DNA from 4 places in the Pseudobutyrivibrio ruminis HUN009 genome. Region 2 is predicted to be linked to each of the others. Evidence: predicted binding sites of a transcription regulator. Region 2 holds the regulator's gene; each other region holds the start of a gene.

Region 1 (2,211 bases), 2.0 Mb from region 2:
GCACTTTGACACCATTAACGTAGTCGGTGGAGGCTCAAAAGCTGGCTACTTGAATAAACTCACAGCAGAAACCACAGGAAAAAATGTGATAGCTGGCCCATCAGAAGCTACAGCCCTTGGCAACATCGGTGCCCAGATGGTATCTGCTGGTGAAGTGGCTGGGCTTAAGGCGTTTAGAAAGCTATTGGCATAAGTACATATATAATTGTAAAACATCCATCGGTCATTTAAAATGATTGCGGGAGGTTTTTTATGAAATCAGACATCAAATACAAGCTGGCAGAAGCTATGAAAGCCTGCATGAAAACTACATCAGTGGAAAACATCACTGTCAAACAGATAGTGGATGTGTGTGGTGTTTCAAGACAAAGTTTCTATCGCAACTTTATCGACAAATATGACCTGATTAACTGGTATTTTGATTGCCTATTGGAACAATCCTTCAAGGAAATGGGGCAGGGCGAAACTATTCGTGAAGGTCTTATTAAAAAGTTTGCATACATAAAGCAGGAGAGATTATTCTTTACGGCTGGATTTAAGGGAGATGACCAGAACAATCTCAAGGACCATGACTTTATCATGATTTACGAGTTTTATTGTGATTTGATAAGAGAGAAGACTGGTGATAATCTTGATAAACATATGAGAAAGCTGCTGGAAATGTATTGCCAGGCATCTATCTACATGACTGTACAGTGGCTTATGAAAGGTATGAAGGAGTCTGAAGAAGAGCTGGCTGATTTGATGATAGATGCAATGCCAGATATGTTACACAAGCTATTCAAAGAAATAGATTTGGTTTAGAAAGCCTTTATTTTAGCTATTTGTGAATTTTATAAAAATGTTACACATACGTATATCTGTAACTTATATTGACACACTCTATGATGATAAAATATCAATCGTAGGGTGTGTTATTTTTTTAACACAATGTTTGTTACAAAAAAGGAGTGTATTGTTATGGCTAACAGAATTTCTTTAAATCCAACATCTTATCATGGTGCTGGTGCAATCCAGGAAGTAGTAAATGAGATTAAGGCTCATGGCTTCAAGAAAGCATTTGTTGCTTCAGATCCAGATCTTATTAAATTTGGAGTGACAGCTAAGGTTACAGACTTACTTGATGGAGCAGGTATTCCTTATGGTGTATACTCAGATATCAAACCAAATCCAACAATCGAAAATGTAAAGAACGGTGTTGAAGCATTTAAGACTTCTGGTGCAGATTGCATCGTTGCTATCGGTGGCGGATCATCGATGGATACATCAAAGGCAATTGGTATCATTATCACAAATCCAGAGTTTGCAGATGTTCGTTCGCTTGAAGGTGTTGCACCTACAAAGAATCCATGTGTACCTATTATTGCAGTTCCAACAACAGCAGGTACAGCAGCAGAGGTTACAATCAATTACGTTATTACAGACGTTGAAAAGGAAAGAAAGTTTGTATGTGTAGATACAAATGATATGCCAATCGTTGCAGTTGTTGACCCTGATATGATGTCATCTATGCCAAAGGGACTTACAGCCGCTACAGGTATGGATGCTCTTACACATGCAATTGAAGGATATACAACAAAGGCAGCTTGGGAGATGACAGATATGTTCCATCTTGAGGCTATTCGTCTTATTTCAAAGAATCTTCGTGATGCTGTTGAAAATAAAAAGGAAGGCCGCGAGGGTATGGCACTTGGTCAGTACATTGCAGGTATGGGCTTCTCAAATGTTGGTCTTGGAATTGACCATGCAATGGCTCACACACTTTCAGCACACTACGACACACCACACGGTGTAGCATGTGCAATGTTCCTTCCTATTTCTATGGAATTCAACCGCGAGTATACTGGGGAGAGACTTCGCGAGGTTGCTAGAGCTATGGGGGTAGAAGGTGTTGATAACATGACACAGGATGAGTACCGTGACGCAGCTATTGCAGCTGTTAAGAAGCTTTCTGAGGATGTTGGTATTCCAAAGACTCTTGATAAGATTAAGGAAGAGGATTTAGACCAGCTTGCAACAGATGCTCTTAATGATGCTTGCTATCCAGGAAATCCTCGTGAGGCTACAAAGGAGCAGGTAATTGATATGTTCCGTATGCTCATGGCATAAAATATGAATAAATAGTTAAAGATAAGTGTTCTGTGATTATTAGTTTCACAGGACACTTTTTTAATATATAATAAGGAATGATTAGGATAAATGTTTACTTAA
Region 2 (2,211 bases):
ATGGTGTTTAGTCTTTTAAAAAACAGTAAATTCTATTCTTCAGGTGAAGCCTCTGCTTCCTCAGTATTTTCTTTTGTTTCCTTAGAAACTGCATCCAAATCTACTTCTTCAAGCTGAATGTCAGAAAGATCTGTTTTATCACTTTCATCCTGCTTATCTGCAGGTGTTTTTACAGGCTCACCTTTATCATCGATTGTACCAATATAGAAATCCCCATTTTGCATATCAAATAGATTTAGTACCTCCATACCAAATACATCATGCATATATGAGTAAATCTCTTTATTGTTAATCTCGCGGTTATGCTTGCGAATAACGTTTTTCTTGAGCTGAACTCTAACATCCTTAATCCAGTTAGTAATTTCCTCTGCCTCTGTGGAATTAGTACGAAGTTTATCGTAGCAATAATCCATTGTTGCCAACATCAGCTCTCGGTTAACATCATCTGTCTTCTGTGGGAGCTCGCTCAACTCTTCTTCGTTTGATTCGATGCGTTCCTTGCATTCTTCTAAAAGTCTTTTATCATCATCAAGCTTCTTTGAAACCAGATCAGAAGTTCCTTCCATATTGGACATAACCGAAGCCATCAAGTTTTCTTTAACCTTCTTAAGGTCTTTAAGTTCCTTTTTCAGCTCAGCTTCACGTTTCAGTAAGTCATTTTCCTGCTTTTCAAGCTCTTTAACCTGTTCAGGCTTTCCGCCTAATGCAAAAAGTCTATGCCATTTCTGATCCAAAATAAGCATAGGAACCTTGATTTTGGAAATGGCAGTTGTAAAATCCCTGTCCGCCATATACATTCACCTACTTCTGTTGAGTAATGTTATAAGAAAGTTGCATCAAACTATCTGATAAATGAACATTTTCTATAATAACATCAGGAATATCATCTAAATCAACATGAGCAAAGTTCCAAATAGCATGTACGCCTAGTGAAACAAGCTTTAATGCTGTAGATCTCGCGTTTGACTTAGGCAATGTTAAAGCTGCAATTTCCACATCATTATGTTTAATGAATTCTGGAAGCTCATCAAGCATCTGAACAGGAATGTCTCTAACTAATTTGCCTTTAAGCTCAGGATTAACATCAAATAATCCAATAATTTTAAAACCTACACGCTCAAATTTAACATAACCTGCAATAGCCTGGCCCAAGTTACCAGCGCCAATAACGATAACATTATGTGTTTCGTTAACTCCCAAGATATTTCCTATTTCATCATGTAAATATGCAACATTATATCCATAACCCTGCTGACCAAAACCACCAAAGTTGTTAAGATCCTGTCTAATCTGAGATGCTGTAACATGCATTCTCTTACTTAAATCATTTGATGAAATTCTTTCAACACCATCGTCTAAAAGTTCGCCCAAATATCTGTAGTACCTAGGAAGTCTTCTGATGACTGCTTGTGAAATCTGTTTATCCAACCCATATACCTCCTAATTACAATTTTCAATCTTAATTATAAAATCACACAAAAACTATGTCAAGATTTTAACAAAGACTTATACATGCTTAAGATAAACTTAACTCCTCCCACTGAGAATATAAATCTTCCAATTTAGAATCTATTTCATTCTGTTCAGCAGTTAATTCGTTGAGCTTTGCAGAATTTGTCATATTCTCTGGCTTTAAGAATTCGTCTTGAATCTTTGCCTTTTTTTCTTCTAGTTTTTCTATCTCTTCTTCGATTTTTGAGATTTTGTTTTGAAGCTTTCTCTTTTCCGCTTCAATTCTCTTTTGTTCTTTAAAATCAAGCTTTGCAGCTGTAGCGTTAGAGTCTACTACAGATTCCTGGATTGAAGCAACATTTGCTGCAGAGAGTTGTTCCTTCTTGACAATATAATCATCGTAATTGCCAAGATACTTTGTAAGATGACCATCTGAAAGTTCAAGAATCATATTTGCAGTACGGTTAACAAAATATCTATCGTGACTTACATAAAGCAAAGTTCCGTCATATTCGTTAAGTGCTTCCTCAAGCATTTCTTTCGAATCCATATCAAGATGGTTTGTAGGCTCATCAAGGATTAAAAGATTAGACTTAGAAAGCATAAGTTTTGCAAGAGAGACACGTCCTCTCTCGCCACCGGACAGCTCGCTGATGCGTTTAAAAACATCATCTTCTGTGAACATAAAGGCCGCTAATGTATTTCTAACCTGAGTCTCTGTGAGATAAGGATAAGAATCATGTAGCTCACTAAAGATAG
Region 3 (2,211 bases), 610 kb from region 2:
GACGGCTAGAGTACATAACTGTAAGGTTTGGCTCTGGTGAAGGTCCCATGTTTTCAAGTGTGTGAAGGAATCTGTAGCAAGTCTTTGTAACCTGGTGGCGTCCATCAAGACCGATACCACCAACTTCAAGAGTTGCCCAAACTGGGTCACCTGAGAATAACTGGTTGTAAGACTCGATACGTGCAAACTTAACCATACGGCACTTCATTGTAAAGTGATCAATGATTTCCTGTGCCTCAGACTCTGTGATAACACCATTTGCAAGGTCACGTGTCATGTAGATATCAAGGAATGTAGAAACACGGCCTACTGACATAGCAGCGCCGTTCTGAGTCTTGATAGCTGCAAGGTAACCGAAGTATAACCACTGAGCAGCCTCCTTAGCGTTTGCAGCTGGCTTAGAAATATCAAAGCCGTAAGAAGCAGCCATTTCCTTCATGCCCTTAAGAGCATTGATCTGGTCTGTGATTTCCTCGCGAAGCTGGAAGTCATAACGTCTCATACCCTGACGATTTGTGTTTGCAAAGTCAATCTGTTTCTTTTCGATAAGGTAATCGATACCGTAAAGAGCAACTCTTCTGTAATCGCCTACGATACGACCACGGCCGTATGTATCAGGAAGACCTGTAAGAATTTTATTGTGACGAGCTTTCAAAATCTCTGGTGTGTAGATATCGAAAACTCCCTGATTGTGTGTCTTGTGATAAACAGTAAAGATTTCGTGAAGCTTCTCGCTTGGCTCATAACCGTACATTCTGCAAGACTGCTCAGCCATTTTAATACCACCGTATGGCATGAAAGCTCTCTTAAGAGGCTTGTCTGTCTGAAGACCAACGATCTTTTCAAGATCCTTTGTATCCTCTGAGATGTAACCTGGACCATAAGAAGTAAGAGAAGAAACAATTTCTGTCTCCATGTCTAAAACGCCGCCCTTAGCACGCTCAGCTGCCTGAAGTTCCTGAAGCTTACCCCAAAGTGTGTTAGTAGCATCTGTAGGACCTGCTAAGAAAGACTCATCTCCATCATAAGGAGTGTAGTTGTTCTGGATGAAGTCACGTACGTTAACGTTATCTTTCCAAACGCGACCGACGAAACCATTCCATTGTGCGAAATCATGATTTGCCATTGATTTGTTTCCCTTTCTGTTTATAAAAATATAAAAATTTATAGTTCTGTTTGTAAGCTAGGTGGAAGCCTTACAAACGCCGGCTAGTGGGGTTATATTAGCCACAAATCGGACAGTTAGTTGCGTCTAACATTCTAGCCTTTAATAATATACCATAGGAGTGATAAAAAATTCACAATGTACTCAAATAAAAACATTTTTTCGGTGTATTTCTACAAAAACATATTGTACGTAACTAATAATAGATGCCGTTTTGTATAGTAGAGTTTTTTTTGGTACAATGAATTCACATTAATTTACAAAGTTTGGAGATAAATTTGGCTACAAATAATACAAGTACAAAAAACAAAGTAAAAGGGCCTAGTCAGACTGCTCCTGCAGGATACAAAGGCAAGAATCAGGCATTCCTTGATGCGGAATATCTTAGCGCGAGATATAAAAAGAGTTCCATCGAGGATGTTATTTCAGTGGGCGTAATTATTACAAATCCAGCCCATGAGGAGCTTGATAGATTCTACTCAACAGTTCAGCTAAGACCTGGCCATAAATTACCGTCACTTATTACTGAGCTCACAGGTCTTACAAATGAAGATTTAGAGGACGCCCCAGCCTATGAGGACGTTATGACTGAGCTTATCACCCGCATACGAAAGTTCCAGGTTGGAAAAATCTGTGTTTGGGGTGGAGATAAAAACAGTTTTCAAAGGGACTACGAATCTAGAAATCTGGAAAAGCCTCTCAAGAGAAGTGTTGCAAAGTTTATAAGCACTTTTGATAATATTCAAAAAGAAGTCAGCTTGGATGTTACTGGAGGCTTAGATGCTAATCTTTCTCTGGCAGATATGAAAACAATCTGTGGACTTGGCGGTCATGTGGAGCATAACGCACTTGCAGATGCTGAAGATATGCTTAACTGCATCAGAATCATTGAACAGGATAAGATGAAGTACGATGGGGTACGAGCAGCTGAATATAAAAAGTTCAGAGGCGAATACGTTAAAAATAGAAGCTTTGGCGATGTGGAAGAGGATGATGAGCTAATCATCGATTCTAAGATAGGCAATGATTTCTTGGAAGAATTAAAG
Region 4 (2,211 bases), 1.9 Mb from region 2:
CTTAATCAGTATATTGATTCTGAGTCTCACATTAACGTTGGAAACAACTATGTGGAAATAACACAGGAGACTGAGTTCCCTTGGGACGAAACTGTGAAAGTCTCTGTTAAGAATTCAGGGGCTGATAGAATCAGATTTGGAATTAGAATTCCAAGTTGGGCAGATGAAAAGTGTATTATAGTTGATGGAAAAGATGTACCTATAAATGCTGAACAGGGCTATCATTATCTGGATATGGAAGCTAATGGAAAAGCCAGCATGGTTCTAAAGTTTAAAATGTCTGTAAGACGTTATTATTGCAATCCACTTGTATCCGAGAATAATGGCAAGGTTGCAATCGGACGTGGCCCTTTCATCTATTGCATCGAAGGAGTCGATAATGGTGACAATCTAAATAATATTAGTTTGCCTGCTGACAAAAAGCTCGAATATCATTTCGACGAAAAGCTTTTGAATGGTGTAGGGGTTATTGAAGGCGAAGCTGAAAGACTTGTAGTTGATAACGGTAATTTACTCTACTTCACAGAAACAATAAAGAAAGAAAACGCAAAGATTAAGTTTATTCCATATTATGCATGGGCAAATAGAGGCGAAAACGAGATGCAGGTATGGATTAGAGAATAATAGCATGTTCGAATTTATAATAAATTTTCACATGCATAGACACAATTCGGAAACCGCGATTTAAAATTGCGGTTTCCTTTTTAACGAAAATAAGCCATTTCTTGATAATTATTTAACGAGCGGAGTGTGAGAATTGAGCAACTTGATGATGAATATTCTGAAAGTTAGCATATGCACAGTGAAGTATGAAAAAATTCTCATTGAAATGAAATTGGAGTTGTGTTAATATTTTCACAACGACGGAGAGAGATGAGCTCTTTTTTTTTGAAAAGGTTCGTTAAAAAATTAACAGTTCTAAGAGCTGATAATTGTTGAATTTTAACAAAAGAAAGAACTTATCAATACCGAAAACAAATTATTTCTACAAAGGAGAAAGAAAAGATGGGAAAAAAAGTAGTTATTGCTAGCGCATGTAGAACAGCCATTGGTACAATGGGCGGATCACTTAGCAACACTCCAGCAGTAGACTTAGGTGCTATCGTAATTAAAGAGGCAGTTAAGAGAGCTGGAATCAAGCCAGAGGACGTAGAGCACGTATATATGGGATGTGTTATCCAGGCAGGTTTAGGACAGAACGTTGCTCGTCAGGCAGCTATCAAGGCTGGTCTTCCAAACGAGACAACAGCTGTTACTACAAACGTTGTTTGTGGTTCAGGTCTTAACTGTGTAAACCAGGCAGCTCAGATGATTATCGCTGGTGACGCTGATGTTGTTGTAGCTGGTGGTATGGAGAACATGTCACTTGCTCCATTCGCACTTCCAAATGGTCGTTTCGGTTACAGAATGACATGGCCATCAAACAGCCAGGGTGCTTTAGTAGATACAATGGTTAAGGATGCTCTTTGGGATGCATACAATGATTACCACATGATTAAGACAGCTGATAACGTAGCTGAGCAGTGGAAGCTTACAAGAGAAGAGCTTGATGAGTTCGCAGTTAACTCTCAGAACAAGGCTTGCAAGGCTATCGAAACTGGTGCATTCAAGGACGAAATCGTTCCTGTAGAAATCAAGAAGAAGAAAGAAACAGTTATCTTCGATACAGATGAAGGCCCAAGACCAGGCACAACAATGGAAGGTCTTGCTAAGCTTAAGGCTCTTTATCCAAACGGTGTTGTTACAGCTGGTAATGCTTCAGGTATCAACGATGGTGCAGCTGCACTCGTAGTTATGTCTGAGGAGAAGGCTAAGGAACTTGGTGTTAAGCCACTTGCTACATGGGTAGCTGGTGCACTTGGCGGATGCGCTCCAGAAATCATGGGTGTTGGTCCAGTTCCAGCAACAAAGAAGGCTCTTGCTAAGGCAGGTCTTACAATTGATGATCTTGATGTATACGAAGCAAACGAAGCATTCGCTGCTCAGTCAGTAGCAGTTGGTAAGGAGCTTGGCTTCGATCTTAACAAGCTCAATCCAAACGGTGGTGCTATCGCTCTTGGACATCCAGTAGGAGCTTCAGGTGCTCGTATTCTTGTAACATTACTTTACGATATGATTCACAACCCAGAGTACAAGAAGGGTCTTGCTACTCTTTGCATCGGTGGCGGTATGGGTTGCGCTACTATCGTTGAGAAGTACGAAGGCTAATCG

Evidence for each region. The regulator Rex, encoded in region 2, represses fermentation and respiration genes when NADH is low (regulators of the CRP and FNR family bind a similar motif). The targets are predictions, from matches to a motif close to ATTGTTAANTANTTAACAAT.
Region 1: the regulator Rex is predicted to act here: its motif matches at 911-930, upstream of fucO (lactaldehyde reductase).
Region 3: the regulator Rex is predicted to act here: its motif matches at 1,286-1,305, upstream of pflB (formate C-acetyltransferase).
Region 4: the regulator Rex is predicted to act here: its motif matches at 725-744, upstream of BO15_RS0100700 (acetyl-CoA C-acetyltransferase).

What each region holds. Positions count from the first base shown of each region.
Region 1 is NZ_JNLH01000001.1:43,837-46,047, reverse strand. Features, by position in the region: gene rhaB (rhamnulokinase) at 1-193, shown strand, start outside; gene BO15_RS0100255 (TetR/AcrR family transcriptional regulator) at 253-804, shown strand; gene fucO (lactaldehyde reductase) at 961-2,109, shown strand.
Region 2 is NZ_JNLH01000001.1:2,050,331-2,052,541, reverse strand. Features, by position in the region: gene BO15_RS0109255 (hypothetical protein) at 33-791, opposite strand; gene BO15_RS0109250 (redox-sensing transcriptional repressor Rex) at 802-1,428, opposite strand; gene abc-f (ribosomal protection-like ABC-F family protein) at 1,517-2,211, opposite strand, start outside.
Region 3 is NZ_JNLH01000001.1:1,437,808-1,440,018, forward strand. Features, by position in the region: gene pflB (formate C-acetyltransferase) at 1-1,126, opposite strand, end outside; gene BO15_RS0106565 (exonuclease domain-containing protein) at 1,444-2,211, shown strand, end outside.
Region 4 is NZ_JNLH01000001.1:156,604-158,814, reverse strand. Features, by position in the region: gene BO15_RS0100705 (glycoside hydrolase family 127 protein) at 1-624, shown strand, start outside; gene BO15_RS0100700 (acetyl-CoA C-acetyltransferase) at 1,006-2,208, shown strand.